2 regions of the Streptomyces sp. NPDC014991 genome follow, and region 2 is predicted to be linked to the other one. Evidence: predicted binding sites of a transcription regulator. Region 2 holds the regulator's gene; the other holds the start of a gene.
The links. The regulator HrcA, encoded in region 2, represses chaperone genes, less so after heat shock. The targets are predictions, from matches to a motif close to TTNGCACTCNGNNNNNCNGAGTGCNAA.
Positions count from the first base shown of each region.

Region 1: groES (co-chaperone GroES) is a predicted target of HrcA. The motif match lies at 2,776-2,802, and genes of this name have one in related genera.

Region 1 is NZ_JBIBVY010000016.1:165,867-181,338, forward strand. It holds gene ACF1BE_RS24330 (SDR family NAD(P)-dependent oxidoreductase) at 1-420, shown strand, start outside; gene groL (chaperonin GroEL) at 578-2,200, opposite strand; gene groES (co-chaperone GroES) at 2,321-2,629, opposite strand; gene ACF1BE_RS24345 (polysaccharide deacetylase family protein) at 2,876-3,685, opposite strand; gene ACF1BE_RS24350 (polysaccharide deacetylase family protein) at 3,682-4,608, opposite strand; gene ACF1BE_RS24355 (methyltransferase domain-containing protein) at 4,699-5,892, shown strand; gene ACF1BE_RS24360 (hypothetical protein) at 6,115-6,372, opposite strand; gene ACF1BE_RS24365 (FG-GAP-like repeat-containing protein) at 6,396-7,769, opposite strand; gene ACF1BE_RS24370 (endo-1,4-beta-xylanase) at 8,173-9,540, opposite strand; gene ACF1BE_RS24375 (LacI family DNA-binding transcriptional regulator) at 9,631-10,662, opposite strand; gene ACF1BE_RS24380 (NAD-dependent protein deacetylase) at 10,821-11,720, opposite strand; gene ACF1BE_RS24385 (poly-gamma-glutamate hydrolase family protein) at 11,807-12,712, opposite strand; gene ACF1BE_RS24390 (hypothetical protein) at 13,009-13,266, opposite strand; gene tsaD (tRNA (adenosine(37)-N6)-threonylcarbamoyltransferase complex transferase subunit TsaD) at 13,263-14,360, opposite strand; gene rimI (ribosomal protein S18-alanine N-acetyltransferase) at 14,353-14,850, opposite strand; gene tsaB (tRNA (adenosine(37)-N6)-threonylcarbamoyltransferase complex dimerization subunit type 1 TsaB) at 14,880-15,472, opposite strand, start outside.
Region 2 is NZ_JBIBVY010000001.1:630,088-645,559, forward strand. It holds gene ACF1BE_RS02840 (VOC family protein) at 6-398, opposite strand; gene ACF1BE_RS02845 (16S rRNA (uracil(1498)-N(3))-methyltransferase) at 415-1,155, opposite strand; gene ACF1BE_RS02850 (nitronate monooxygenase) at 1,152-2,282, opposite strand; gene dnaJ (molecular chaperone DnaJ) at 2,459-3,595, opposite strand; gene hrcA (heat-inducible transcriptional repressor HrcA) at 3,596-4,612, opposite strand; gene ACF1BE_RS02865 (MBL fold metallo-hydrolase) at 4,784-5,506, shown strand; gene ACF1BE_RS02870 (DUF3097 domain-containing protein) at 5,575-6,378, shown strand; gene hemW (radical SAM family heme chaperone HemW) at 6,404-7,636, opposite strand; gene ACF1BE_RS02880 (AMP-dependent synthetase/ligase) at 8,096-9,970, opposite strand; gene lepA (translation elongation factor 4) at 10,233-12,107, opposite strand; gene rpsT (30S ribosomal protein S20) at 12,333-12,599, shown strand; gene holA (DNA polymerase III subunit delta) at 12,852-13,841, opposite strand; gene ACF1BE_RS02900 (hypothetical protein) at 14,139-14,384, opposite strand; gene ACF1BE_RS02905 (hypothetical protein) at 14,520-15,092, opposite strand; gene ACF1BE_RS02910 (hypothetical protein) at 15,218-15,472, opposite strand, start outside.

The DNA.
Region 1 (15,472 bases), on a different contig from region 2:
TCGGCGGCGGCCGGGGCGATGCGGGAGCGGGGCCGGGGCGGGGTGGTGAACGTCGCCTCCGTGGCCGCCTTCGTCCCGCGCGGTACGTACGGCGCGTCCAAGGCGTGGGTCGTGCAGTTCACCCAGGGCGCGGCGAAGGACCTGGCCGGCAGCGGGGTCCGGCTGATGGCGCTGTGCCCGGGCTTCGTGCGCACCGAGTTCCACCAGCGGGCCGGCATGGGCACGGACAACATCCCGGGCTGGATGTGGCTGGACGCCGACAAGCTGGTCACGGCGGCCCTTGCCGACCTGGCGCGCGGGAGGACGGTCTCCGTACCGGACCCCCGGTACAAGGCGCTGATGGGCCTGGTGAAGGTGACGCCGCGCGCGCTGCTGGGCGGGATCAGCTCGAAGACCGGGCGCAAATACGGGCCGCAGTAGCGCAGGGATGACGCCGCCGTCCCGGTGCCCAGTGGGAGGACGGGGGGACGCCACCGGGCCGGGCGGACCGGGGAAGGGGGACGGCGAGGCGCACGGCGGACAGGGCGAAGGCCCGGTCCCTGGCCGGGACCGGGCCTTCACTCGGGCGCGTGCTCGCTCAGTGAGCGTGACCGTGGCCGTGGCCCGCGGCCTCCGGCTCCTCTTCCTTCTTCTCGACGACCAGGGTCTCGGTCGTGAGCAGCAGGGAAGCGATGGAGGCGGCGTTCTCCAGGGCGGAGCGGGTGACCTTGACCGGGTCGATGACGCCGGCCTTGATCAGGTCGCCGTACTCGCCGGTGGCGGCGTTGTAGCCCTGTCCGGGCTCCAGGTCCGCGACCTTGGAGACGATGACGTAGCCCTCCTGGCCGGCGTTCTCGCCGATCCAGCGCAGCGGCTCGACCACGGCCTTGCGGACCACGGCGACACCGGTGGCCTCGTCGCCGGTCTTGTCCAGGTTGCCGGCCAGGACCTTGGAGGCGTGCACCAGGGCGGAACCGCCACCGGAGACGATGCCCTCCTCGACCGCGGCGCGGGTCGCGGAGATGGCGTCCTCCAGGCGGTGCTTCTTCTCCTTCAGCTCCACCTCGGTGGCGGCGCCGACCTTGATCACGCACACGCCGCCGGCCAGCTTCGCGAGGCGCTCCTGGAGCTTCTCGCGGTCCCAGTCGGAGTCGGTGTTCTCGATCTCCGCCTTGATCTGCGCGACGCGGCCGTGGACGTCCTCGGTCTTGCCGGCGCCGTCGACGATCGTGGTGTCGTCCTTGGTGACGGTGATGCGGCGGGCCGAGCCCAGCACGTCGATGCCGACCTGGTCGAGCTTGAGGCCGACCTCCTCGGAGATGACGGTGCCGCCGGTGAGGGTGGCGATGTCCTGGAGCATGGCCTTGCGGCGGTCACCGAAGCCGGGGGCCTTCACCGCGACGGCGTTGAAGGTGCCGCGGATCTTGTTGACGACCAGGGTCGACAGGGCCTCGCCCTCGACGTCCTCGGCGATGATCAGCAGCGGCTTGGAGGCACCGGCCTGGATGACCTTCTCCAGCAGCGGAAGCAGGTCCGCGATGGCGGCGATCTTGCCCTGGTGGATGAGGACGTACGGGTCCTCCAGGACGGCCTCCATGCGCTCCTGGTCCGTCACGAAGTACGGGGACAGGTAGCCCTTGTCGAAGGCCATGCCCTCGGTGAAGTCCAGCTCCAGACCGAAGGTGTTGGACTCCTCGACGGTGATGACACCGTCCTTGCCGACCTTGTCCATCGCCTCGGCGATCAGCTCGCCGACCTGCTGGTCCTGGGCGGACAGCCCGGCCACGGCGGCGATGTCGGACTTCTCGTCGATGGGGCGCGCCGTGGCCAGCAGCTCGTCGGAGACGGCCTTGACCGCGGCGTCGATGCCCTTCTTCAGGGCGCCCGGGGAGGCACCGGCGGCGACGTTCTTCAGGCCCTCGCGCACCAGCGCCTGGGCGAGCACGGTGGCGGTGGTGGTGCCGTCACCAGCGATGTCGTTGGTCTTGGTCGCCACCTCCTTCACCAGCTGGGCGCCGAGGTTCTCGTACGGGTCCTCGAGCTCGACCTCGCGGGCGATCGTGACACCGTCGTTGGTGATGGTGGGGGCGCCGAACTTCTTGTCGATGACGACGTTGCGGCCGCGGGGGCCGATCGTCACCTTCACCGTGTCGGCAAGCTTGTTGACGCCGCGCTCAAGGGCGCGACGGGCGTCCTCGTCGAACTTCAGGATCTTCGCCATGACAGCGGGAGCCCTCTCCGAAATCAGTGGGTGAAAAGAGACTGCGCCCCGGGCGCCCGGCTTCTTGTCGATTCGCGGGGGCCAGGGGCGCAGCTCAGAGCAGCGAAGTGCTTGAGGTGACTACTTCTCGATGATCGCGAGGACGTCGCGAGCCGAGAGGACGAGGTACTCGTCGCCGTTGTACTTCACCTCGGTGCCGCCGTACTTGCTGTAGAGGACGACGTCACCGACCTTGACGTCGAGCGGCAGACGCTCGCCGTTCTCGAACCGGCCCGGGCCCACGGCGAGGACGGCGCCCTCCTGGGGCTTCTCCTTCGCGGTGTCCGGGATGACCAGGCCAGAGGCCGTGGTCTGCTCGGCGTCCAGCGGCTGGACCACGATGCGGTCCTCGAGCGGCTTGATGGCAACCTTGGAACTGGTGGTCGTCACGATCCGACCTCCCCCTTCGGAGATCTCACGGGGTTGACTGTCTGAGGTGGCGACCAGGTCGATCCGTCGTCGCGGGTGCCGGATCTGCCCGTCGCTGTGTTGGCACTCTCGACTGCCGAGTGCCAGGGCCGAGACTATGACCGCGATTAGCACTCGGTCAAGCGGAGTGCCAATGCGCGCGGCGCGTCGTCCCGATTCGGGGGGTGGCGGAGCGCCCCGCCGACGTACCGGCGGCCGGTGCCGCTCCTACAGATAGTCCTCGAGGCGTCCGACGGTCAGCCCGCGTTCCTGCACCTTGCGCAGCACCCGCGCCGTGCGTTCGCGCAGGGACGGGCCCGTCGACTCGTCCGGGCCCACGAGGACGATGTCGCCGGGGCGCAGCCGGTGCGGGCCGTGGCTGTAGACGAGGCCGGCCGGGGTCAGGGCGGCGCGCCACAGGGCGACCGCCGTGATGCCGCAGTCCGCCGCCGCGCGCAGGGTGGTGGTGTCGTACGAGCCGTACGGCGGGCGGAAGAGGCGCGGGCGGACGCCGAGGCGGGCGCGGAGCCGGTGCTGCTGGCCGCAGATCTCGGCGCGCTGGGAGGCGTACGGCGTGCCGGCCGGCGCCCGGTGGTCGAGGGTGTGGTTCTCGATGCCGGCGCCGAGTGCGCGCAGGCGGGCGAAGTGTCCGTAGCCGGGGCCGGCGACGCTGTCGGTGAGGAACATGCTGACCGGGAGCCGCAGTTCGCGGACCATGTCGACGAAACGGGGGTCCCGTTCGGCGCCGTCGTCGTAGGTGAGGAAGACGACCCGGTCGCGGGTGGGGACGTGGTCGGCCACCGGGGGCAGGGTGTGTGCCCCCGGGCGCACGGAGAGCGGCCGGGCGGGGTGCAGCGGGGCACGCGCGAGCGGTTCGGTCAGCCCCCAGTGGCGGTAGCCGCGGTCGGGGGCCGGGCCGTGCGGGCGCACGCCTTCGGCGGCCTTCTTGCCGAGCCGCTCGATGGGGTCGACGGACGGGGCGCAGCCCGTCAGGAGCAGGGCCGCGGCGAGGACCGCGGCCGGGCCCCGCGGCCTCACAGGTAGTCCTCCAGGCGGGCCACGGCGTAGCCCTCGCGCGTGACCTTGTCCAGGAAGCTGCGCATGTCGTCCACCATCGTGCCGTTCCAGTCGTCGCGGCCGCGGAAATGGGTGAGGACGATGTCGCCGGGGTGCAGGCTGCGGTCCCACTCGCGGTACTCCCAGTGGTCCACGAAGACCTCTTCGTCCCAGATGGGCGCGTATTTGATCCCGCAGGACCTGGCGGCGCGCAGGGTGTCACCGTTGTAGTTGCCGTACGGCGGGCGGAAGACGGTGGGCGCCTTGCCGAACTGCTTCTTCATGATGTCCTGCATGCCGCAGATCTCGTGCCTCTGCTCCTCGTAGGACAGTCCGGGCAGGTAGGGGTGGGTCAGGGTGTGGTTGTTGAGGGTGACGCCCTCTGCCTGCATCCTGCGGAAGTAGCCGTAGTCCTCCTTGACGAGGTAGTCGCTGAGGAAGGCCGTGTACGGGATCTTCAGCTCGCTCATCATGCGCAGGAACGCGGGGTCCTTCTCCGCGCCGTCGTCGATGGTGAGGAAGACGACCTTCTGCCGGGTGGGGATGGTCGTGAAGACCGGTGGGAGCCGCTCCTCCTCCTGCCCGTCCACCTCGAAGCCGTCCCGGGCGGTGATCTCGGGCTTCCTCGCGGGCGGGGCCGGGGGGGTGAGCGGGGTGCGGTCCAGGCCCCAGCGGTGGGCGGCGGCGGCCAGCCGGGCGTGTTCGGCGGCCTGGCGTGCGTGTTCGGCGGCCTGGCGGGTGCGCGGGTCCGGGGCGCGGGCGGGGCCGCCCTGTCCGGCGGCCGGTTCGGTGCCGCCGGCGCAGCCGGTGAGGAGGGCGGCGGCGGCCAGCGCGAGAGCTCCGCAGCGGACGGCCACCGGCACGCCCGATGCCTGACTTTTGTCATTTTGTACTACTACTCGCATGGTGTCGGATCCTCCCAGGCCCCGGCCCCCGCCCCGGGCCGACACCGCCACCGGACGCGCACCATCCACCGACTGGCCCACAATGACCCGGTGAACGACCTCGCTCTGCTCCTCACCCCCGAAGGCCGCGCCCTCCTCGACGAGGTCCGCGACACCGCCCCGGCGGACGAACTCGCCGTCGCCACCCGGCTGCGCCGCGACCACCCCGCCGAGCTGGTGTCGGCCGCGCTCGGCCAGGCCCGGCTGCGGCAGCGGGCGGCGGCCAAGTTCGGTCACGAGGACGCCGGGCGGATGTTCTTCACGCCGAACGGGGTCGAGCAGTCGACGCGGACCCCTGTGGCCGCCTACCGGGCGCAGCGGTTCCGGGACCTCGGCGTCACGTCCGTGGCCGACCTGTGCTGCGGGATCGGCGGCGACGCGATCGCGCTCGCGCGGGCCGGGATCCGCGTGCTGGCCGTGGACCGGGACCCGCTGACCGCGGCGGCCGCCCGCGCGAACGCCGAGGCGCTGGGCCTCGCCGGGCTGATCGAGGTGCGGGAGGCGGACGTCACGGAGGTCGACGTCACCGGGTACGACGCGGTGTTCGTGGACCCGGCCCGGCGGGGCGGACGCGGCCGGATCTTCGACCCGGAGGCGTACTCGCCGCCGCTGTCCTGGGCGGTCCGGACCGCCGCCGGGGCGCCGCTCGCCGCGCTGAAGATCGCCCCGGGCATTCCGCACGAGGCGGTGCCCGGCGCCGCCGAGGCCGAGTGGGTCTCCGACGGCGGCGACGTGAAGGAGGCGGTGCTGTGGTTCGGGACGGGGACGCCGGGTGCCGTGCGGGCCACGCTGCTGCCGGGCCCGCGCACGCTGGCCGGCCGGGGCCTGCCCGATCCCCTGGTGCGGCCGGTGGGGCGGTACCTGTACGAGCCGGACGGTGCCGTGATCCGCGCCCACCTGGTCGCGGAGGTGGCCGAGGAGATCGGCGGCGGCCTCGTGGACCCGACCATCGCCTATGTCACCGCGGACGAGCTGCGGCCCACGCCGTACGCGTCCGCCTACGAGATCACCGACCGGCTCCCGTTCAACGTCAAGAAGCTGAAGGCGCTGCTGCGCGAGCGCGCGGTCGGCACGCTGACCGTGAAGAAGCGCGGCTCGGCGGTCGAGCCGGAGGAACTGCGCCGGAAGGTGAAACCGCAGGGGCCGAACGCGGCCACCGTGTTCCTCACCCGGGTGGCGGGGGCGCCGACGATGCTGGTCGGGGCCCCGGCCCGGGAAGTTGCCGGCGCGCCCCGGACCGGCTGAGAACAGAGCCCGTTCCCTTTCGTGGCGGGTCGGACCGGCCGCACGGCGAACGCCTCTCGGACCTCGGCGGTGCGGCCCGGCCGGGCGGGCCGGGCGGGCAGGCCCGCACGGACGCCGGCCGGCGGGCGGCGGTCGCGCCGGGGGCACGACGACCGGCGGGGCCACCGGCTTCAGGCCCTGCTGCCGGGGTCCGTCGGCCGTCGACACGGCCACCGCCCCGGTTCAGCTCGACCACCGGCCAGGGGGCCACCGGGCGGCGGGGCGGGCGGCCGCACGGGCTCGGCCCTCGGCGGTCTCCCGCAGCCCGCAGGCGAACTGCCACTCCGGGCCGTGCATCCTCAGGGACCGCCGGGTCCGCTCCAGCGCCTCGGCCCGGTCCTCGCACCCCATCAGCGCGTAGCCGCCGACGGCGGACGGGCCGGGGCCGCATCGGGTCCTCGCCGGGCCCGGCGGCGGGGCCGGGGACTCGTCGATGCGCACGTCTGCCGCCCCCGCGGCCCGCCCTACCTCAGCTCGAAGCCGAACGCCGCCTTCGTGTACGGCGCCTTCACCGCCTTGCCGCCGAAGACCAGGGCCGCGTCCGTGGTCAGGCCCGAGGGGCGTCCGCGCAGCACCCACACCGCACCGTTGCCGCCGTCCTCGCCGGGGGCGGCCGCGGCCAGGTCGGCGTGACCGTTGCCGTTGATGTCGAGCAGCCGGACCACGTACCCGAAGGAGTCGTACTGCTCGGCGGTGCCCGGGACGCCCTTGGTGTTCTGGCCGAAGGCCTGGGCGCCGGCGCCGGTCGGCCCGGAGCGGCTGCCGCGCAGCACGTCCACCACTCCCTCGCCGTTCTCGTCGGGCGCGCCGACCGCGAGGTCGTCGACACCGTCGCCGGTGATGTCACCGACCGCGACCGACTGGCCGAACTTGTCGGTCCCCTCCCGGCTGCCGGGGACACCGGGCGTGTCCTGCGTGAACTGCTTCCACGTGTCCCGGCCGCCCAGCCCGGCGGCGCTGCCGTACATCACCCAGACCGCGTTGTCGTCCTGGAACCCGGTGACGAGGTCGTCGTACCCGTCGTCGTCGAGGTCGCCGATCGCGGCCGCGCCGTCGCCGCCCGGGTGGTGGTCGGTGACACGGGTGAGGCCGGCGGGGCCGCTGAGGTAGAGGGTGCTGCACTTGTTGCCGTCGCCGCAGTAGGCGGTCAGCACCAGGTCGGTACGGCCGTCGCCGTTGATGTCGCCGGTGTCGCCGTCGCGGATGTCGATGTACCTGAGGTGGTCGGGGTCGAGCGGGATCCGCGCGGCCGGGTTGCCGGTGCGCTTGAGCGGGCCCTTCCAGATCGTGGCGGTGGTGCCGGCCGGGTCGTCGCCACCGCCGGAACCGGCGCTGAACACGGCCAGGTCGAGGTGCCCGTCGCCGTCGAAGTCACCGGTCTGGGTGCCGGTGGCCGGGATCCGCCTGCCGCCGGACAGCCCGCGCGGCCCGCCCCAGACGACGGCCCCGCCGTCCCGCAGCGAACTGCTGCCGACGACGAGGTCCGTGTAGCCGTCGCCGTCCAGGTCGCCCTCGGAGATCTGCAGTCCGAAGCGCTGCCCCTTGACGGGGTCGCCGGGGACTCCCGCGGTGGCCCGGCTGAGGATCGTGCGGTGACCGGTCGACAGGCCGTGCGGGCCGCCGTACATCACGGTGACGTAGCCCGCCCCGGCCTGACCGCCGACGGTGGCGTTCGGGGCCCCGACGGCCAGGTCGGCGTATCCGTCGCCGTTGAAGTCGTCACGGACCGGTGCGGCCTCGAAGGAGGTGGCGGACGCGGCCGGGACGGTGAGGGTGAGGGCGGTCAGGCCCAGGGACAGCGGCAGCGCCCAACGGGCGTGCGAACGCAGGCGGAACAACGGAAAACCCCCTGGTGTACGGCGACTTGGTCACCGCGGGAGACCCGCGGGCCACCCGGAAGGTTGTGCGGTCCAGTGCGCGGAGGCCCGGAGTGCGCTCGCCGCCGGCGCTGTGACGACACGCACGGCTGCGGCCGGGGGCACGTGTGTCACGCCGGCCCGGCCCCTGCAGGCACCGGCAAGCGGCTGCGGCACGGACGCCGGCGCCCCCTCCCCGCACGCCCGGCGGCGGGCCGGCCCGGCACCACGCCGCCCGCCGGGGCGAGGCCGGCGGCCCGCTACCGACCGCCGCCCGCCGGGCCGTCGTGGCGCCCCGCGCCTCGTGTCGCGTCCCGACAGGAACGTGCGTCCGGGGTGTCAGCGGGATGTCAGCGGAGGCCGCGTCGGTTCCCTCGAAGGAGTCTCATCCCAGTGTCACCGTCGGGACCGGATTACTGCCGGTCCAGGAGGCGTTGAACCCGAAGGTCACCGAACCGCCGTCCGGGACGGCGCCGTTGTAGGACACGTTGGCGCATGACACGGCCGTCCCCGACTGGGTGCAGGCCGCGTTCCAGGCCTGGGTGATCCGCTGGCCCGCGCCGTAGCTCCAGCTCACCTTCCACGAGGACAGCGAGGCGCCGGAGCAGGAGATTCTCACCTGGCCGGTGAAGCCGTTGTTCCACTGGCTGGTGACGGTGTACGTGGCGGTGCAGGCGCCGGGGCCCGGCGGCGGGGTGGTGGTGGAGCCGCCGAGCGCCTCCGCTATGCCGTGGTACGCCGGTTTGGGCTGGTAGCTCTCGTCGTACGGGGTCGCCGCCCCGTAGCCGGGGAAGGTGCCCGGCACCCATGAGTCGGCGTCGGTGAAGCCCCAGACGGTGACGTTGACGCAGCGGGTCACGGCCGCGCACGCGGCCACGACGGACTTGAAGTCGGCCGCCTGTCGGGCAAGTTTCGCGCTGTCGGCCGGCAGCTGCATGCGGACGTCCAGCTCGGTGATCGCCACGTCGACGCCGAGGTCGGCGAAGCGCTGGATGTTCTGCTGGAGCGTCGACGGCACCTGGCCGAGGATCAGATGGGCCTGGAGGCCGACGCCGCCGATCGGAACGCCCTGCTCCTTGAGGGACCTGACCAGGTCGTACAGGGCGGTGGACTTCGCGTTGACGCCCTCGACGTTGTAGTCGTTGATGTACAGCTTGGCGTCCGGGTCCGCCGCGTGCGCCCAGGTCAGGGCGTTCGCGATGTAGCCCGGGCCGAGGCCGTTGTACCAGAGGTCAGAGCGGTAGGTGCCGTCCTCGTTGAAGGGTTCGTTGACGACGTCCCAGGCCGCGATCCTGCCCTTGTAGCGGCCGACCTCGGTGCTGATGTGGTTCTGGAGCAGGCTGCCGAGCTGGGCGGAGGTCCAGCTGCCGTTGCTGAGCCAGCCCGGGTTCTGGCTGTGCCAGACCAGGGTGTGGCCGCGCACCTGCTGGTCGTGGGCCTGGGCGAAGGCCACGATCTGGTCGGCCTCGGTCCAGTTGAAGCTGCCCTGGCTGGGCTCGACGGTCTCCCACTTCATGGCGTTGCCGGGGGTGAGCGAACCGAACTGGCTTCCGGTGATGTCGCCGTAGGCCCCGGTGAGCCGGGAGCCGGTGACGGCGGTGCCGACGACCTTGCCCTTCGCCGCCGCGAGATCGCGCAGCGGGGTGTCGGCGGCGTGCGCCGCGGGCGCCGTGAGCAGCAGCGCCGCGCCGGTCAGCAAGGATGCGAGGGAAGTGAGGGATGCGAGAGGTAAGCCGGTCCTGAGAGATCTCATGGCGGGGGCCTCCGAAAGTTTCGGTCGAACAACCGATTGACTCGGAGCAGTGTGGGGTGGTGCTCGGCACCCGTCAATACATCCGGGCCCTCAGACCGCAGCGGGCGGCGCCGTGCTCGACCGCACCACCAGACTCGTCGCCAGCTCCACCCGGGTCGCCGCCCGCTCCCCCTCGGCGCGCCCCAGCTCCAGCACCAGCCGGGCCGCGGCCTCGGCCATCTCGGTCAGCGGCTGCCGCACGGTCGTCAGCGGCGGGCCCACCCAGCGGGCCACCGGCAGGTCGTCGAAGCCGACCACGCTCAGGTCCTCCGGGACGCGCAGGCCGAGTTCGCGGGCGGCCTCGTACAGGCCGAGCGCCTGGAGGTCGTTGCCCGCGAAGACGGCGGTCGGCCGGTCCGGGCGGCGCAGCAGTTCCAGGCCCAGGCGGTAGCCGGCGTCGTGGTGGAAGTCGCCGGTCACGACGAGCGAGGGGTCCACGGACACACCGGCCGTCTCCAGGGCCGCCCGGTAGCCGTCGACCCGGGCCCGGCTGCACATCATCCGGGACGGCCCGCTGATCGCACCGATCCGGGTGTGGCCGAGTTCCACCAGGTGCCGGGTGGCGGCCAGCCCGCCCTGCCAGTTGGTGGCGCCGATCGAGGGCACGTCCGGGCCCGGGTCGCCGGCCGGGTCCATCACCACGAACGGGATGGACCGGCTGGTCAGCAGCGCCCGCTGCGACTCGTCGAGCCCGGACAGCACCAGCACCACGCCGTGCGGGCGGCGGGCGGCGACCTGGTCGGCCCAGGTCCGGCCCGGGGTGAGCCGCCCGGCCGACTCGGACAGGACGACGCTCAGGCCGGTGTCCCGGGCCACGTTCTCCACGCCCCGGATGACCTCCATCGCCCAGGCGCTCTCCAGTTCGTGGAAGACGAGGTCGATCAGCGGCGACCGGGAGGCCTCGGCGCGCCGGCGCCGGTAGCCGTAGGCGCGCAGCAGTTCCTCGACACGGGCGCGGGTGGTGGGGGCGACGTCGGCCCGGCCGTTGAGGACCTTCGAAACAGTCGGAGCGGACACCCCGGCCTCACGGGCGATCTCGGCGAGGGTCGCCGTCTGCGTCTCTGCGGGCTTCGAAGGCTTCATGCCCGCGATCGTAACCCCAGGGCCCGTCGCGACGAAGGTCCGAGCTCACCACGGATTCCCGAAACATTCGCTACACAATCCGAAACAATACCGGTCCGGGGCACCCGGGGCCCCGCCACCGGACTCGGCCATGGCGGCTCGGCCCCGATCACGGTGGTTCAGGCCGCTGCCTGGTCGTCGACGGGCAGGCCCAGTCGGCCGGCCACGGTGGTGAGGGCCGTTCCCAGGGGCAGCGCGACCCGGGTCAGGGCGTGCCGGTCGCCGCGGGTCGGGTCCCGGTTGACGATCAGCACCGGTTTGCCGGCCTCGGCCGCCTGGCGGACGAACCGGAGCCCGGACATCACCGTCAGCGAGGAACCCAGGACCAACAGCGAGGCCGCCTCCCGGACCAGCGCGCGGCAGTGCTCCACCCGCTGCGGTGGAACCGCCTCACCGAAGAACACCACGTCCGGCTTGAGGACGCCGCCGCAGACCGCGCAGGGCAGCACGCGGAAGTCGCCGACCTGTTCGTCGGTGAGGTCGGCGTCACCGTCCGGGTTGATCCCGGCGGCCACCGGCTCGAAGCCCGGATTGGCCTCCTCCAGCCGCCGGGCGAGGTCGCGGCGCGGACTGAGGGCGCCGCAGGAAAGGCAGACGACCCGGTCCAGGCTGCCGTGGAGTTCCACGACGCCCTCGCTGCCTGCGGCCTGGTGCAGGCCGTCGACGTTCTGGGTGATCACACCCGAGAGCAGGCCCTGCCGCCCGAAGGCGGCCACGGCCCGGTGCCCGGCGTTGGGCCGGGCACTGCCGAAGGTGCGCCAGCCGAGGTGGCTGCGCGCCCAGTACCGACGCCGGGCCCCGGCGTCGGCGGTGAAGTCCTGATAGGTCATCGGGGTGTGCCGGCTCAGGCTCCCGCCCTCGCCCCGGTAGTCGGGGATGCCCGACTCCGTGGAGATGCCCGCCCCGCTGAGCACCAGCACACCGCCGGTGCCCAGCGCGGCGGCGACCGGCTCCGGGTCGGTGGTGCCCGCGGGCAGGTCCTCGGTGGGGGTCCAGCTCAGAGTGGGGCGCATGCGCATGCCGCCAGGGTACGGAACGGGCCGCCTCCACTCCCCGGCGTCACCGAGGGTGACGGGCGCGGCGCGGTGGCCCGAGCCGTGCCGTCCTAGAGGGCGTCGAGGCCCAGCTCGTGGTTTCTGATCGCCTCGCGGACGGCGCCCACGAAGCCGTTCCAGAAGTGGTCGGCGTAGGGGCTGTCGGCGCTCGGCACCCCGGCCGTCGTCCTGCGCTTGGCGGCGCCGGAGAAGTCACCGAACATCGCCTTGCGCAGTGCCGTGGACAGCTCCATCTGGGCGCCGGCGCCGGTACGGGTGCGGTTGACGATGTTGGCCGGGTCGTCGCCGTTGATGGGGTCCGTGGCGCCCGCGAGGACCACGGTCACGTTCCGGTCGGCGTCGGCCGCCGGGGTGGTCAGCCCGTACTTCGTGAAGGCCGCGAGCAGGTTGCGCTTGAGCCGCTCGTCCCGGCCACCGATGACGATCTTCTTCGTGGCCGTGTCGTCGAAGCCGTGCAGGGCGACGGCGTACAGGTTGCCGGTGCAGACGGCGAGGGCGGCAGGGTCGTCGCAGTGGGTGGCGGTGACGTGCTGCGCGGCGGAGTTGGCCAGGGCTTCGAACATCCAGTAGTCGCGCTGCGGCTCTCCGGGCACCGCCGCGCTCGCCGGGTCGGTGCCCGCGTCGAACGGCGTGTAACCGGCGACGGCCAGGCACAGCTCGCTCGTGCCGGCCTCGATCCCGCCGCCGTGCGGCGCGAGCACCGCCGTGCTGGTGACGGGGCTGCTCGTGCCGCGGGCGTTGTCCGTGACCTGCACCGGCGCCCCTATGCGGAACCGGCGCGACCAGTCGGTGCCCTCCTTGGCCGCGGTACGGGTGTACAGGTCGGTGTTCGACCCGTACTGGTCGGCCGCCGCGGCCGGCGTGGCACCGCCGCCCATCACGGCGTTGAGGGTGGGCAGGCCGGCGGCTACGGCGGCGACGGAGGCGAGGACGGTGCGTCTGCTGCTGTTGTTCACATGGCGATCCTGTATCACGGTCCGACGGCCGCCCCGGCCGGGTCTGTCCGGGCATGACAATGGGGAGGGTGACGCGGGCGCCGACGGCCGGGGGGCCGTAACGCCGATACCCCGCCCCCGGGTATCCGGGGGCGGGGTATCGAGTGGAGCGCCGGGCAGGCCTTGCACCTGCATCTCCCCGCAGGAAGCGGGACGTCTTTCCTTGGACCACCAACGCACTGCGTCCGGGCCGGCGTTCCGGCCGTTCGCTGTGTGATGATCATAGCGCAGTCCGGCCGGAAGGATCAACCCGCCGCTCAGCCGTCCGCCACCGCCTCGAACCGCCAGCGGTGCACGGCGCGCGTCACCAGCTCCGCGTCCGGCTCGGGCAGTTCGGGCAGCGGGGCGTCGTAGGGCGCGTCCCACCACGTGATGACCAGCACCCGGTCCTGCGGCGCGCGGAAGGTCTCGCGCCGCGCCGGCCCGGGGGTGAGGGCCTGTCCGCGGACCCAGGCCAGCAGGTCCTCCCCGCGGCCCGCGGCGGCCCGCGCCTCCCACATCAGCGCGACGGTCACGAGTACAGGTTCTCCTTGCTGACCTCGTGCACGTGATCGTGGGTGTGGTCGTGGCCCGGGACGTGCGGGTCGGTCACCGGCAGGGAGGAGTCGGCCGACAGGTCCCAGGCGGAGGCGGCCCGGTTGCGGGCGACCATCTCGGCGCCGAGCGCGGCCACCATCGCACCGTTGTCCGTGCACAGCTTGGGGCGGGGCACGCGCAGCCGGATGCCGGCCGCCTCGCAGCGTTCCAGGGCGAGGGCGCGCAGCCGGGAGTTGGCGGCCACCCCGCCGCCGATCATCAGGTGGTCGACGCCCTCGTCCTTGCAGGCGCGGACGGCCTTGCGGGTGAGGACGTCGACGACGGCCTCCTGGAAGGAGGCGGCCACGTCGCGCACCGGGACGTCCTCGCCGGCCGCGCGCCGGGCCTCGATCCAGCGCGCCACGGCGGTCTTCAGACCCGAGAAGGAGAAGTCGTACGCCGGGTCGCGCGGGCCGGTCAGGCCGCGCGGGAAGGCGATGGCCCGCGGGTCGCCCTCCTTCGCGTACCGGTCGATGACCGGGCCGCCGGGGAAGCCCAGGTTCAGCACGCGGGCGATCTTGTCGAAGGCCTCGCCGGCCGCGTCGTCGATGGTCGCGCCCATCGGGCGGACGTCGGAGGTGATGTCCGAGGACAGCAGCAGCGAGGAGTGGCCGCCGGACACCAGCAGGGCCATCGTCGGCTCGGGCAGCGGGCCGTGCTCCAGCTGGTCCACGCAGATGTGCGAGGCGAGGTGGTTGACGCCGTACAGGGGCTTGCCGAGGGCGTAGGCGTACGCCTTGGCCGCCGAGACACCGACGAGCAGCGCGCCCGCGAGCCCGGGACCGGCGGTGACCGCGATGCCGTCCAGGTCGCGGGCACGGACGCCCGCCTCCTTCAGCGCGCGGTCGATGGTGGGGACCATCGCCTCCAGGTGTGCCCGGGACGCCACCTCGGGCACGACTCCGCCGAAGCGCGCGTGCTCGTCGACGCTGGAGGCGACGGCGTCCGCCAGCAGGGTGGTGCCGCGGACGATGCCGACGCCGGTCTCGTCGCAGGAGGTCTCGATGCCGAGGACGAGTGGTTCGTCAGTCATTGATATCGGTTCCTTGTACGGGGGCGGAGCCCGCAGCGGAGCCGCTGCCGGGTTCCGTGGTCAGGCGCATCACCAGGGCGTCGATGTTGCCCGGCTGGTAGTAGCCGCGCCGGAAGCCGATGGGGGCGAAGCCGAAGCGCTCGTAGAGCCTCTGGGCGCGGACGTTGTCGACCCGGCACTCGAGCAGCACCTCGTGGCACTCGAACGCGGTCGCGGCGCGCAGCAGCTCGGTGAGCAGGCGGGCGCCCAGGCCGGTGCGCTGGTGGTCGCGGGCGACGGCGATGGTCTGGACGTCGGCCTGCTCGCCTGCGGCGACGAGGCCGGCGTATCCGACGACGCGGCCGTCGGACTCGGCCACGAGGTAGCGCCGGGTGGCGTCCGGGCCCCGGGAGTGGGCCAGCTCGGACCAGAACATGCCCCGGGACCAGGCGTCCTCGGGGAAGAGGTCCTTCTCCAGCACCAGGACCGGGTCGATGTCCCACCAGCGCATCTCGCGCAGTGCGGGGGCTGCCGGCTGTGTCACTTGGGGGTGACCACCTTGTAGTTCTTGGGGACCTGGGCATCGGGCCGGCGCAGGTACAGCGGCCGCGGCGCCGGGAGTTCCTCGCCCGCGGCAAGCTTCCCGGCGGCGAGCGAGGCGAGGGACGCGGCGGACACGTGCTCCGGCTCGCGGGCGTCCCCGAACGTGTCCGGGTACAGCAGCGCGCCGGCCCCGACCGCCGGGAGCCCGGCGACCTGCTCGGCGATGTCGGCCGGACGGTCGACGGCCGGGCCGGTCAGGCGGGTGCGCGGGTCGGCGTACGTGGCCCAGTAGACCTCCTTGCGCCGGGCGTCGGTCGCCACGACGAAGGGGCCCGTCTCGATGCCGGCGGCGTGGGCGAGGCCGTCGAGCGTGCACACGCCGTACACCGGGACGCCGAGCGCGAGGCCGAAGGTGTCGGCGGTCATCAGGCCGACACGCAGGCCGGTGTAGGGGCCGGGGCCGGTGCCGACGACGATCCCGGTGACCGCCTCCAGCTTCAGCCCGGCCCGGGTGAGCACGCGGTCGACGGCCGGCAGCAGCAGCTCTCCGTGCCGGCGCGCGTCCACCTGGCTCGACGAGGCGATGACGT
Region 2 (15,472 bases):
CGCGGTCAGCCGCGCAGCAGCAGCCACTCCTGCAGTTCGACGAGGTTGCCCTCCGGGTCCTTCAGGTAGGCCACGCGCATGCGGTCGGTCAGGGGGGCCGGGCCGTGCAGCAGGGTCGCGCCACGGGCGGTCGTCCGCGCGCAGCAGGCGTCGAGATCGTCCACGCGCAGCACGACCAGGGAGCGGTGGCCGGTGGCGGTATCGCTCAGCTCGGGCAGGACCTCGGCCATCATGGCGCGGTCCTGCAGCGCGATCCCGGCGGAGCCGGCGTGCGGGCTGAACTTCTCGTACGGGCCCCGCTCCGCGCCGGACTGCGGCGTGAGGCCCAGCACGTCGGCGTAGAAGCGGTAGCAGGCGGCGAAGTCGGTGACGAGCAGCCGGATCTGGGCGAGTTCCATGGAGCCTCCCGGGTGGTCAGGACCAGCGGCCGGTGCGGCCCAGCAGGAGGGCCGCGGCCGCGGTGCCGGCTGTGGACGTGCGCAGCACGGTGGGCCCGAGGACGTACGGCCTCGCGCCGGCCTCGGCGAACAGGGCCAGCTCCTCGGGGGAGACACCGCCCTCGGGGCCGACGACCAGCACGATCTCGCCGCCGGCGGGGAGCGCGGCGGTGGCGAGGCGTTCCTCGCCGCTCTCGTGGAGGACGGCGGCGAGGTCGGCGCGGGCGAGCAGCTCGGCCACCTGCCTCGTCGTCGCCGTGTCCCCGACCTCGGGGAAGCGGACCCGGCGGGACTGCTTGCCGGCCTCCCGGGCGGTGGCCCGCCACTTGCCGAGGGCCTTCAGACCGCGCTCGCCCTTCCACTGGGTGATGCAACGGGACGCCTGCCAGGGCACGATGGCGTCGACACCGACCTCGGTCATCGTCTCCACGGCCAGTTCACCCCGGTCACCCTTGGGCAGGGCCTGTACGACGGTGATCCGCGGGCGGGCCGGGGGCTCCTCGTGCACGGACTCCAGGTCCGTGACCACCAGGCGGTCCTTGCCCTCGGTGGCCTTCACGACGCCCTCCGCCCAGCGACCCCGCCCGTCGGTGAGGACCACGTCCTCGCCCGCCCGCAGCCGCTTCACGGACACCGCGTGCCGCCCCTCGGGGCCGTCGAGCACGAACTCCGGGCCGATCCGGTCGAGTCGGTCCACGATGAAGACGGGAGCGGTCATCGCGCCTCACCTCCGTGCCGCGGCAGGTCCGACAACGCCGTTCTGGACTCCGCGAGTTCGGCCGCCAGCACCTCCACCAGCTCCCGGGCCGGCAGCGCCCGGGCCAGCCGGTGCCCCTGGCCCGCCCACAGCGCCATGCCCTGCGCGTCCCCGGCCTTGGCGGCGGCCTTGCGCAGCGGGGCCGTCATGTGGTGGACGTCCGGGTAGGCGGCGGGCGCGTACGGGCCGTGCTCGCGCAGGAAGCGGTTGACCAGGCCGCGGGCCGGGCGGCCGGAGAAGGCGCGGGTCAGCTCGGTGCGGGCGAACAGGGGGTTGGTCAGCGCCTGCTTGTGCAGGGCGTGCGCGCCGGACTCGGGGGTGGCGAGGAACGCGGTGCCCAGCTGGGCCGCGCTCGCGCCGGCCGCGAGGACGGCGGCGATCTGACTGCCGCGCATGATGCCGCCGGCGGCGACGACCGGGACGCGGACCGTCTCACGGATCTGCGTGACCAGCGACAGCAGTCCGGTGCCGGAGCCGTCGTTCTCCGGGAGGTCCCGGTGCGTGCCCTGGTGACCGCCGGCCTCCACGCCCTGGGCGATCACCGCGTCCGCACCGGCCCGTTCGACCGCGCGGGCCTCCTCCGCGGTGGTGGCGGTGACCAGCGTGAACGTGCCCGCGCGGCGGAACCGGTCGAGCACCTCGCGGCTCGGCACGCCGAAGTGGAAGGAGACCGCCGGCACGGGGTTGTCGAACAGCACGGCGAGCTTGGCGTCGTAGCCGTCGTCCCGGCCGCTGTCCGGGTCCCCCAGCTCGGTCTCGTACCAGGCGGCCTCACCGGCCAGTTGGTGGGCGTACACCTCGACGGCGCCGGACGAGGGCGCGGCGCCGGCCGGCGCGCTGACGCCGGTGGCGGCGCCGGGGTACTCCGGCTGCGGCATGAACACGTTCACGCCGAAGGGCCTGCCCGTCAGTCCCCGCAGCTGCTTGATCTCCTGGTACATCCCGTCGGCGGTCTTGTACCCGGCGGCCAGGAACCCGAGTCCGCCGGCCTCGGAGACGGCGGCGACGAGCTGCGGGACGGAGACGCCGCCCGCCATGGGGGCCTGCACGATCGGATGGCGAAAAAGATCGGTCAGCGCGGAGGACATGACCGCATGGTGTCACGTCCCCCGTACAAGACCGAATCCGGGCTTCCGCCGGCACACGCCGCCGGCACAAGGGGATCCCGGGGGTCGCCCCCCGGGAATCCCGGCCCCTCCCCGACCGACTTCGACCGCCCCCGGCCGCCCGCCTCAGCGGCCGTCGAACGCGTCCTGCAACCGCCTCAGCGGCCGTTGAACGCGTCCTTCAACCGGGAGAACAGCCCCTGCTGTCCCGGCTGGAACTGGCCCTGGGGGCGTTCCTCGCCGCGCAGCTTGGCCAGTTCGCGCAGGAGGCGTTCCTGCTCCGGGTCGAGCTTGGTCGGGGTCATGACCTCGACGTGGACGATCAGGTCACCCCGGCCGCCGCCGCGCAGGTGCGTGACGCCCCGGTCGTGCAGCGGGATCGACTGGCCGGACTGGGTGCCGGGCCGGATGTCGACCTCCTCCATGCCGTCCAGGGTCTCCAGCGGCACCTTCGTGCCGAGGGCCGCCGCCGTCATCGGGACGGTGACCGTGCAGTGCAGGTCGTCACCGCGCCGCTGGAACATCGCGTGCGGCAGCTCGTGGATCTCGACGTACAGGTCACCGGCCGGGCCGCCGCCGGGGCCGACCTCGCCCTCACCGGCGAGCTGGATCCTCGTGCCGTTGTCGACGCCGGCCGGGATCTTCACGGTGAGCGTACGGCGCGAGCGGACGCGGCCGTCGCCGGCGCACTCCGGGCACGGGGTCGGCACGACCGTGCCGAAACCCTGGCACTGGGGGCAGGGCCGGGAGGTCATGACCTGGCCCAGGAAGGACCGGGTGACCTGCGACACCTCGCCACGACCGCGGCACATGTCACACGTCTGCGCGGACGTGCCCGGGGCCGCGCCCTCGCCGTTGCAGGTGTTGCAGACGACGGCGGTGTCGACCTGGATGTCCTTGGTCGTCCCGAAGGCCGCCTCGTCCAGCTCGATCTCGATCCGGATCATCGCGTCCTGGCCGCGCCGGGTGCGCGAGCGCGGCCCGCGCTGCGACGCCGTACCGAAGAACGCGTCCATGATGTCGGAGAAGTTGCCGAAGCCGCCGGCGCCGAAGCCGCCCGCGCCCGCCCCGCCCGACTGGGAGAGCGGGTCGCCGCCGAGGTCGTAGACCTGCTTCTTCTGCGGGTCCGACAGCACCTCGTAGGCGGCGTTGATCTCCTTGAACCGCTCCTGGGTCTTCGGATCGGGGTTGACGTCCGGGTGCAGCTCGCGAGCGAGCCGACGGAACGCCTTCTTGATCTCATCCTGCGACGCGTCGCGGCGCACGCCGAGAACGGCGTAGTAGTCCGTGGCCACTTACGACTCCGCCAGGATCTGTCCGACGTACCGTGCCACTGCGCGTACCGCTCCCATCGTTCCCGGGTAGTCCATGCGGGTCGGTCCGACCACGCCGAGCTTGGCGACTGCCTCGCCGCCCGAACCGTAGCCCACCGACACGACGGAGGTGGAGTTGAGTCCTTCGTGGGCGTTCTCGTGGCCGATGCGCACGGTCACGCCGGGGTCCTTCGCCTCGCCCAGGAGCTTGAGGAGCACGACCTGCTCCTCCAGTGCCTCCAGGACGGGCCGGATCGTGAGGGGGAAGTCGTGCCCGAAGCGGGTGAGATTGGCGGTACCGCCGATCATCAACCGCTCCTCGTTCTCCTCGACGAGTGTCTCCAGAAGGGTGGAGAGCACCATGGAGACCGTACCGCGGTCCTCGTGTTCGAAGGCGTCCGGCAGGTCCTCGACCAGTTTCGGCACGTCCGCGAACCGGCGGCCCGTGACCCGGCTGTTCAGCCGCGCCCGCAGATCCGCCAGCGACGCCTCGCCGAACGGCGCCGGGCAGTCGACCATCCGCTGCTCGACCCGGCCGGTGTCCGTGATCAGCACCAGCATCACACGCGCGGGAGCCAGCGAGAGCAGCTCCACGTGCCGGACCGTGGACCGGGTCAGCGACGGGTACTGCACGACGGCGACCTGCCGGGTCAGCTGCGCCAGCAGCCGGACCGTGCGCGCCACGACGTCGTCGAGGTCGACGGCGCCCCCCAGGAAGTTCTGGATGGCCCGCCGCTCGGGCCCGGTCATCGGCTTGACGCCGGCGAGCTTGTCCACGAACAGCCGGTAGCCCTTGTCGGTGGGGATACGCCCCGCGCTGGTGTGCGGCTGGGCGATGTACCCCTCGTCCTCCAGGGCCGCCATGTCGTTGCGGACGGTCGCCGGGGAGACACCGAGGTTGTGCCGTTCGGTGAGCGCCTTGGAGCCCACCGGCTCCTCGGTGCCGACATAGTCCTGAACGATGGCGCGCAGCACCTGAAGCCTGCGTTCACTCAGCATCCGCGCGCACCTCCAGCACGTCGTCCCCTGGTCCGTTCGTCCGTTCGGGCCGGCCGCCTGGCACTCCGCCCGTGCGAGTGCCAGCCTTCCCCGGCCCAGTGTACGGCCGCCGGGTACGCACCGGGCAAGGCCGGGCCCGCCGTACCGGCTCGTAGCGCTAGCGTCGCCGGTATGACGGTGACTTGGGAAGACCTGGGCTGGGAACGGTTGGCCGCCGGGGTGGGGCGGTGCCGGCTGCCCGGCTGGGACTGCACCGCGGGCCTGGTACTGGGCGCGGGCACCGCGCTGGTGGTGGACGCGGGATCGAGCCTGGCGGAGGGGGCCCGGCTGCGGTCCCGGGCCGAGTCGCTGGCCGGCGGCCGTGTGACCCATCTCGCGCTCACGCATCCCCATTTCGACCACGTCCTCGGGGCGCCCGCGTTCGCCGGCGCCGAGACGTACGCGGCCGTGGGCGTGGACGCGGTCCTGGTCCACCAGCGCGAGGAGCTGCGCCTGGACGCGCTCCGGAACGGCCTGCCGCCCGCCGACGCCGCCGAGGCGGTGGACGCGCTGGTCCCGCCCGGCCACGCGGTCTGCGGCGAGTGGACGCTCGACCTGGGCGGCGGCCGGCAGGCGCTGCTGGCCGACGTGGGCCCCGGCCACACCGCGCACGACCTCGCCGTGCTCGTCCCCGGCGATCCGGAGGTGGTGTTCTGCGGCGACCTGGTGGAGGAGTCCGGCGAACCGCAGGCGGGGCCGGACGCGGTCCCCTCGCGCTGGCCGGCCGCGCTGGACCGGCTGCTGGCGCTCGGCGGCGAGGGCGCGCGGTACGTACCGGGGCACGGAGCGGTGGTGGACGCCGCCTTCGTGCGGCGTCAACGGGACGCGCTGGCCGCCCGTTTCGGCGTGCGCTGAGCCGCTCCGCCGGCCGGTTCCCGGCGTGTCGTGAGCGTCTCCGTACGGCTTCTCCTATCGTCATCCGAATGCGCCAGTACTCCGCCGATCTGACCCCGTCGTGGAAGAAGCCGAAGCCCGTGCCGGAGGTGGCGGCCGAGCCGGGCCTGGTGGTGGAGGAGCCCGGCAGCGGGTTCTGCGGGGCGGTGATCCGCTGCGAGGCCGGCACGGTGACCCTGGAGGACCGTTTCGGCAAGCACCGGGTGTTCCCGCTCCAGCCGCGCGGCTTCCTGCTGGAGGGCCGCGCGGTCACCCTCGTACGGCCGTCCTCGGGTCCCGTACGCCCCACGCGCACGGCGTCCGGCTCGGTCGCCGTACCGGACTCACGCGCGCGCGTGGCCCGCGCCGGCCGCATCTACGTCGAGGGCCGGCACGACGCCGAACTGGTCGAGAAGGTGTGGGGCGACGACCTGCGCGTCGAGGGCGTGGTGGTGGAGTACCTGGGGGGCGTGGACGACCTGCCGGCGATCGTCGCGGAGTTCGCGCCGGGCCCGGACGCCCGGCTGGGCGTGCTCGTGGACCACCTGGTGCCCGGCACGAAGGAGTGGCGCATCGCACAGTCGGTGACCAGCGAGCACGCGCTCGTCGTCGGTCACCCGTACATCGACGTCTGGGAGGCGGTGAAGCCGTCCGCCCTGGGTATCCCGGCCTGGCCGGCGGTACCGCGCGGCCAGGACTGGAAGACGGGAGTGTGCCGGGCGCTGGGCTGGCCGGAGAACACGGGCGCGGTCTGGCAGGGGATCCTGGCGCGGGTGCGGTCGTACAAGGACCTGGAGCCTGAGCTGCTGGGACGGGTCGAGGAGCTGATCGACTTCGTGACCGCGCCCGAGTGAGTCCGACCGCGCCCGCTTGCCGGGGTCAGTCGACCAGGTCCCGCACCACCGCGTCCGCCAGCAGCCGCCCGCGCAGGGTCAGCGCGGCGCGCCCCTCCTCGTACGGTCCCGTCCGGAGCAGTCCGTCGGCCAGGGCCCGGCGTGCCGCGGCGAGTCCCTCCTCGCGGAGCAGATCCAGCGGCACGCCCTCGCGCAGCCGCAGCTCCAGCAGGACGCGCTCGACCCGGCGGTCCTCTTCGGACAGCAGCTCCCGGCCCGCGCCGGGCGAGCGTCCCGACGCCAGCGCCGCCGCGTACGCGCCCGGGTGCTTCACGTTCCACCAGCGCACCCCGCCCACGTGGCTGTGCGCGCCCGGTCCGGCGCCCCACCAGTCGGCGCCCCGCCAGTACAGCTCGTTGTGCAGGCAGCGGGCCGCCGGGGAGGTGGCCCAGTTGGAGACCTCGTACCAGTCGAAACCCGCCGCGCTCAGCATCTCCTCGGCGATCAGATAGCGGTCGGCGTGGACGTCGTCGTCCGTCATCGGGATCTCGCCCCGGCGGACGCGGCCGGCCAGCCGGGTGCCCTCCTCGACGATGAGCGCGTACGCGCTGACATGGTCGGGGCCGGCGCCCAGGGCCGCCTCCAGGGAGGCCCGCCAGTCGTCGTCCGACTCCCCCGGGGTGCCGTAGATCAGGTCCAGGTTGACGTGCTCGAAGCCCGCCGCCCTTGCCTCCGCCACGCACGCCTCGGGCCGGCCGGGGGTGTGGGTGCGGTCGAGGATCCTCAGCACGTGCTGCCTGGCGCTCTGCATGCCGAAGGAGATCCGGTTGAAGCCGCCCTCCCGGAGGGCGTCGAGATATGCCGGACCGACCGACTCCGGGTTCGCCTCCGTCGTGACCTCCGCGTCCGGCGCGAGACCGAACTCGTCACGGACCGCAGCCAGCATCCGCACCAGGTCGTCGGCGGCCAGCAGGGTCGGCGTACCGCCGCCGACGAAGACCGTGCGGACCTCGCGCGGATCGTCGCCCAGCGCCTTCCGGGCCAGCCGGACCTCGTCGGTCAGCGTCTCGGCGTAGTTGTCCCGGGAGGCGAGCACCCCGCCCGTGCCGCGCAGCTCGGTCGCGGTGTAGGTGTTGAAGTCGCAGTAACCGCAGCGGGTCGCGCAGTACGGCACGTGGAGGTAGAAACCGAGCGGGCGGTCGCCGGCCCCGGCGAGCGCGTGCGCGGGCAGCGCACCGTCGGCGGGGACGGGCTCGCCGTCGGGGAGTGCGGAAGGCATGCCACCCATTGTCCCGCACGCGGGCGGACACTCCGGCTGGAGCGTACGGGGCGGTCGGGCCGCTCGGGGCGGACCAGGGCGGGCGCTCCACCCGGGGCGTGCGGGGGCGGTCACGCCGCCGGGGCGTGCGGGGGCGGTCAGGCCACCCGGAGCGTCCGGGGGCGCAGTCAGGCGGGCCTGAAGCGTGCGGGGGCGGTCATGCGGGCCTGAAGCGTGCGGAGGCGGTGACGCGAGCCCGGGACGGACGAGGACCAGCGCTCCCCCAGGCGTACGAGGACGGACAGGCCACCCGGAGCGTCCGGGGGCGGTGACGCGAGCCCGGAGCGGACGAGGGCGCGCACGCCGCCCGGAGCGGACGGCGGCCGGGCACGCCGCCCGGGTGCCGGTGACGGGTCGTCGTCGGGCGGGCCGCCGCCGGGGCCGTGGGCCGGGCGGCGGACCTGCCCCTCCCGCGGCGCCCTACTGCTCCCGCGTCCCCGCGTACATCTCGTCGATGAGGTGCCGGTACTCCCGCTCCACCACCGGCCGCTTCAGCTTCAGGCTCGGTGTGATCTCGCCGTGCTCCACGTCGAGGTCGCGCGGCAGCAGCCGGAACTTCTTGATGGTCTGCCAGCGCTGGAGCCCGGTGTTGAGCTGCCGGACGTACCCGTCGACCATCTCCACCGTCTGCGGCGCGGCGACGATCTCCGCGTACGGCCTGCCCTCCAGGCCGTTGTCCTTCGCCCAGTCCTGGAGCGCGAGTTCGTCCAGGGCGATGAGGGCGGTGCAGTAGTTCCGGTCGGCGCCGTGCACCAGGATGTTGGAGACGTACGGGCACACCGCCTTGAACTGGCCCTCGACCTCGGCCGGCGCGACGTACTTGCCGCCGGAGGTCTTGATGAGGTCCTTCTTGCGGTCGGTGATGCGCAGATAGCCGTCGGGCGAGAGTTCACCGATGTCGCCGGTGTGGAACCAGCCGTCGGACTCCAGCACCTCGGCGGTCTTCCCGGGCTGCTGGTGGTAGCCCTCCATGACGCCGGGGCCGCGCAGCAGGATCTCACCGTCGTCGGCGATGCGCACCTCGGTCCCGGGCAGCGGCTTGCCGACCGTGCCGGTGCGGTAGGCCTCGCCGGGGTTGACGAAGGAGGCCGCGGAGGTCTCGGTGAGGCCGTAGCCCTCCAGGATGTGGATGCCGGCACCGGCGAAGAAGAAACCGATCTCCGGGGACAGCGCGGAGGCGCCGGAGACACAGGCGCGCAGCCGGCCGCCGAAGGCCTCGCGGAGCTTGCCGTAGACGAGGGTGTCGGCGACCTTGTGCCGGGCGGCGAGACCGAAGGGCACGGAGGCGGTGCCGGTGCGCCGGAAGTTGTCCTGGCTGGCCTTGGCGTACTCGCGGGCGACCTCGGCCGCCCACTGGAAGATCCTGTACTTGGCCGCGCCGCCCTCGCGGGCCTTGGCCGCGACGCCGTTGTAGACCTTCTCGAAGATGCGCGGCACCGCCGCCATGTACGTCGGCCGCACCACCGGAAGGTTCTCGATGATCTTGTCGACGCGGCCGTCGACGGCGGTGACGTGCCCGACCTCGATCTGCCCGGACGTGAGCACCTTGCCGAAGACGTGCGCCAGGGGCAGCCACAGGTACTGCACGTCCTCGACGGTGACCAGGCCGGTCGCCGCGATCGCCCGCGCCATGTACGCCCAGTTGTCGTGCGGCAGGCGCACGCCCTTGGGGCGGCCGGTGGTGCCGGAGGTGTAGATGAGGGTGGCGAGCTGGTCCCTGGTGATCGCGCCGACCCGCTCCTTGATCAGCTGCGGGTGCTTCTCCAGGTAGGCGTTGCCGCGCTGCTCCAGCTCGGCGAGGGTGGTGACCCAGTCGTTCGTCTCGACGCCGGCCGGGTCGACGACCACCACCTTGGTGAGAGCGGGCAGCTCGGCGCGCTTCTCCACGGCCTTGGCGAGCTGGGCCGCGTCCTCGGCGATCAGTACCCGGCTCTCGGAGTCGGACAGGATGAACGCGGACTCGTCGGCGTTGGTCTGCGGGTAGACCGTGGTGGTGGCGCCGCCGGCGCACATGATTGCCAGGTCGGCGAGGATCCACTCGACGCGGGTGGAGGAGGCGAGCGCCACCCGCTGCTCGGGCTGGATGCCCAGGTCGATGAGACCTGCCGCGATCGCGTGCACCCGGTCGGCCGCCTGGGCCCAGGTCAGCGACTTCCAGTCGTCGGGGCCCTGTCCGGAGGCCGGCGGTACGGGGTAGCGGTAGGCCTCCGCGTCCGGTGTGGCCGCGACGCGCTCCAGGAAGAGGGCCGCCACGGACGGCGGACGGGTCTCGATCAGGGTCTGTGTGTCGCTCACGACATCCTCCGGGGGCCCGCGACGGTGCGGCGTACTCGGTGCGGCTGGGTTAACTCACGGTGGGGGTTCGGGCTGCTTGTTTAACTCGCGAGTAACTATCGAGCAGGGATCAGAGTAAGGGGCGACCGGCCGCTGCGTAAGGGGCATCGGCCTGTCACTTTCCCCATATCGTGACGCTCCGCACGCGCAGGGGCCCGCCGTGCTTTCGCACGGCGGGCCCCCAAGTGCCCGGTTTACGGACGTAACCCGCTGTTACCTCTGGTTACTTCTTGCCCTTGACCGACCCCGCGCTGTCATCGCTGGACAGGACGGCGATGAAGGCTTCCTGCGGAACCTCCACGGAACCCACCATCTTCATCCGCTTCTTGCCTTCCTTCTGCTTCTCCAGCAGCTTCCGCTTCCGCGAGATGTCACCGCCGTAGCACTTGGCGAGGACGTCCTTGCGGATGGCGCGGATGGTCTCGCGGGCGATCACCCGGGAACCGATGGCGGCCTGTACCGGCACCTCGAAGTTCTGCCGCGGGATCAGTTCCTTGAGCTTGGCGACGAGCCGCACGCCGTACGCGTACGCCTGGTCCTTGTGGGTGATCGCCGAGAAGGCGTCCACCTTGTCGCCGTGCAGCAGGATGTCGACCTTGACCAGCGAGCTGCTCTGCTCACCCGTGGGCTCGTAGTCCAGCGAGGCGTAACCGCGCGTCTTGGACTTCAGCTGGTCGAAGAAGTCGAAGACGATCTCCGCGAGCGGGAGGGTGTAGCGGATCTCGACGCGGTCCTCGGAGAGGTAGTCCATACCGAGCAGGGTGCCGCGCCGGGTCTGGCACAGCTCCATGATCGCGCCGATGAACTCCGTGGGCGCGAGGATCGTGGCCCGCACGACCGGCTCGAAGACCTCGTCGATCTTCCCCTCGGGGAACTCGCTGGGGTTGGTGACCGTGATCTCGCTGCCGTCCTCGAGGATCACGCGGTAGACCACGTTCGGGGCGGTGGCGATCAGGTCGAGGCCGAACTCGCGCTCCAGCCGCTCCCGGATCACGTCGAGGTGGAGCAGGCCGAGGAAGCCGACACGGAAACCGAAGCCGAGGGCGGCGGAGGTCTCCGGCTCGTAGACCAGGGCCGCGTCGTTGAGCTGGAGCTTGTCCAGCGCCTCACGCAGCTCGGGGTAGTCCGAGCCGTCGAGCGGGTACAGACCCGAGAAGACCATCGGCTTCGGGTCCTTGTAGCCGCCGAGCGCCTCGGTGGCGCCCTTGTGCTGGCTCGTGACGGTGTCGCCGACCTTGGACTGGCGGACGTCCTTCACGCCGGTGATCAGATAGCCCACCTCGCCGACGCCGAGGCCGTCCGCCGGCAGCATCTCGGGCGAGTTGGTGCCGATCTCCAGCAGCTCGTGGGTGGCGCCCGTCGACATCATCCTGATGCGCTCGCGCCGGTTGAGCTGGCCGTCGATGACACGGACGTACGTCACGACACCGCGGTAGGAGTCGTAGACCGAGTCGAAGATCATCGCGCGGGCGGGCGCGTCGGCCACCCCGACCGGCGCCGGGATCTCCTTGACGACCTTGTTCAGCAGCACGTCCACGCCGAAGCCGGTCTTCGCGGAGACCTTCAGCACGTCGTCCGGGTCGCAGCCGACCAGGTTCGCCAGCTCCTCGGCGAACTTCTCCGGCTGCGCGGCCGGCAGGTCGATCTTGTTCAGCACCGGGATGATCGTGAGGTCGTTCTCCATCGCCAGGTAGAGGTTGGCGAGGGTCTGCGCCTCGATGCCCTGGGCGGCGTCGACAAGGAGGACGGTCCCCTCGCAGGCGGCCAGCGACCGCGAGACCTCGTAGGTGAAGTCGACGTGCCCCGGGGTGTCGATCATGTTGAGGATGTGCGTCGTGCCCTGGTCGGGGCCCTCGGTCGGGGCCCAGGGCAGACGCACCGCCTGGGACTTGATCGTGATGCCGCGCTCGCGCTCGATGTCCATCCGGTCGAGGTACTGAGCACGCATCTGCCGCTGCTCGACCACACCGGTCAGCTGGAGCATCCGGTCGGCGAGCGTGGACTTGCCGTGGTCGATGTGCGCGATGATGCAGAAGTTGCGGATCTGAGCCGGGTCGGTACGGCTCGGCTCGGGCACATGGTTAGGGGTCGCGGGCACGCAGGGTCCTGTCTCTTGAGGCGCCTTATGCCTCGGGTCGGATCGATACGTAGTCTCCATGGTCCCACGGCGAGGGACCGGGGGCCGTTTTGGGCCGCCCGGAGGGCCACTGGTACTGTGGATGGCTGCGCCTCATGCCCTCTCAGCGCGAGGCGCTACAGACAATTTTGGATCACCGGAGCGGGACCCTTGCGGGCCCGCTCCTGAACCTGAAAAGGCTCCTTCGTGGCGAACATCAAGTCCCAGATCAAGCGGATCAAGACCAACGAGAAGGCCCGGCTGCGCAACAAGGCCGTCAAGTCCTCCCTGAAGACCGCGATCCGCAAGGCTCGCGAGGCCGCTGCCGCGGGTGACGTCGAGAAGGCCACCGAGCTCCAGCGCGCTGCCGCGCGTGCGCTCGACAAGGCCGTCTCGAAGGGCGTCATCCACAAGAACCAGGCCGCCAACAAGAAGTCGGCGCTCGCCGGCAAGGTCACGTCCCTCAAGGGCTGAACCCCCTTCTTGATCTGACCGCCGGAAGGACCCAGAGCGGGCCCTCTCTCTCCGCTCCCGTCCGGCATCCCGAGCCTGTACGCGGCCTGCGTTCGCCACGCGGGTACGGGCTCAACAGCTTGGTCCGAGGCCCCGGCTCCCACCCTTCCCCAGGGCGGACGCCGGGGCCTTCGGCATACACCGGCTCCCGGACACTCCTGACCCGGCCGCCGGCTCCGGACCCGGTTCCGGGCCGGCCCGGTCAGCGTCTCCTCAGCCCCGGCCCCGGGAGCGTGCCGCCCGGGCGATCGTCACGACCGCCTTCTCCAAGGCGTACTCCGGATCGTCACCGCCGCCCTTCACCCCCGCGTCGGCCTCGGCGACCGCGCGCATCGCCAGGGCGACACCGTCGGGCGTCCATCCCCGCATCTGCTGCCGGACCCGGTCGATCTTCCACGGCGGCATCCCCAGCTCGCGCGCCAGATCGGCCGGCCGTCCCCCGCGCGCGGAGGACAGCTTCCCGATCGCCCGCACGCCCTGCGCCAGCGCGCTGGTGATCAGCACGGGGGCCACCCCCGTCGCCAGCGACCACCTCAGCGCCTCCAGCGCCTCCGCCGTGCGCCCCTCCACGGCCCGGTCGGCGACCGTGAAGCTGGATGCCTCGGCCCGTCCGGTGTAGTACCGCCCGACGACCGCCTCGTCGATCGTGCCCTCCACGTCGGCCACCAGTTGCGACACCGCCGAGGCCAACTCCCTCAGGTCGCTCCCGATGGCGTCGCACAGCGCCTGGCAGGCCTCCGGGGTGGCCGACCGCCCGGTCGAGCGGAACTCCCCCCGCACGAAGGCCAGTCGGTCCGCCGGCTTGGTCATCTTCGGGCAGGCCACCTCCCGTGCGCCCGCCTTGCGCGCGGCGTCCAGCAGCCCCTTGCCCTTGGCCCCGCCGGCGTGCAGCAGCACGAGGGTGATCTCCTCGGCGGGCGAACCGAGATACGCCTTCACGTCCTTGACCGTGTCGGCGGACAGGTCCTGCGCATCGCGTACGACCACGACCTTGCGCTCGGCGAAGAGCGACGGGCTGGTCAGCTCGGCGAGGGTGCCGGGCTGTAGCTGGTCCGGGGTCAGGTCACGTACGTCCGTGTCGGCGTCGGCGGCCCGGGCTGCGGCCACCACCTCCCGCACGGCACGGTCGAGCAGGAGATCCTCCTGGCCCACGGCAAGGGTCACCGGGGCGAGAGGGGCGTCATTCGCAGTTTTCCTTGCCATCGCCTCAAGCATCCCACGCGGCACTGACACCGAACCGGCCCGAACACCCTGACCGGCCCCGGACCCGGCCCCGAGCCGGCCTCAGGGCTCTGGCCGTCCCCGGCGGAGGTTCGCTTCGCGACGGCGACGGCGACGGCGAGGATCACGGGCCACGGGTTACGGGCCACAGCCACAGCCACAGCCACAGCCACCCACGGTGCCCACCGTGCTCGCCGTGTCCACCACCCCGGCCGTGTCCCCGTGTCCCAATGTCCGCCGTCCGCCACGGCGCCGCGCATCCGGAGACCGCCGCGAGGCTCACGGCTCCTCGCGCCAGCCCTCCCACTCCCCCGCGAACGCGTCCAGCTCGGCGGGGTCGAGCCGCTCGTTCCCGTCCCGCAGGACCACCAGCCACTGGGCGTCCTCGGCGTCGTCCTCACCGGCCAGCGCGTCCCGGACGAGCCGGGGCTCCTCGTCGACGCCGAACCGCTCCCTGAGCGCCTCGGCCGCCTCCTCGGCGGCGTCACGGTCGGGCAGCACCAGCACGTGTCTCACATCGCTCACGGCCCCATTCTCCGGCACGGGTCCACACGCCGAAGCGGCAGGTCAGCCCTCAGCCCAGCCCCTGCCAGCGCCCTCCCGCCACCCGTACCTCCCCGTCCGCCCCTCCGGTTCCGCCGACCGCGAGCGCGCCGTCAGTCAGAGACAGGACCCCTCCTTCTCGGCGCTGTCGGCCCTGATGCACGACGTCCCAGCGGCGTACCGGCCGCCACGGTCGAAGACCTGGATCACCGAGGTCTCGTCGATCTGCCACCACGCGGCGAACGCCCCGGCGATGTACTGGGACTGCTTCTCCAGGGCGAGGACCTTGTCCGGGGCATCGGCGGCCTCGTAGTCGATCGTCGGGTGGTCGGACGCCACCTCGATGGCCGGGTACGCCTTCCGCTCGTACCCCCGCCACCTCGTCAAGTGCCTGACGGCCGTCTTCTGCGCGGTGGTCCCGTGCTCCGCGACGAACTTCTGGAACTGCGCCAGGGTGCCAGGAGTACCGACGATCTCCGCGAGGGGCAGGGCTACCTTCTTCGGCATCTGCCGGGCGGGCTTCGACGGGCCGGCCGTGGCGCCGGCAGTAGCGCTGGGCTTGGGCGTTGACGCGGCGTCCGACGTGCCGTCGCCACCGCCGCATTGCGAGGCCATCGACCAGACGAGCGCGATGACCAGAAGAACACCACATCCCAGGGCCGACTCGCTCGTGCTCCTGCTGCTGCCCACGTACTGGTCTCCGTTGAGTGCTGGAGGTCACCGACAGGCCTCACCGCGGGTGGAAGCTCTCTCATCCACCGGCTCGTGAGCGTGCGTGTGACGCATCGTGAAGAGGGCGCGCGCCACGGCGCCGGCTACTTCGGCAGGACCTGGCCCTGGTCCGTCACGTAGTAGTTGTTCCTGCACTCCAGGAGCGCGGCTTCGTCGACGTCGGTCGGCCCGCCGGCCTGTTGATTGCAGAACTTCACCAGGATCTGGAACTTCTGCGCGGTGGACACCCCGGCAGGCTGATCGTCCTGCTGCTGGTTGTTCCGCGACTCGTCGTCGACCTGCCCCTGCACCCAGGGATCCGGGGACGAGGCCCCCGAGCCGCCGTCAGATCCCAGGAC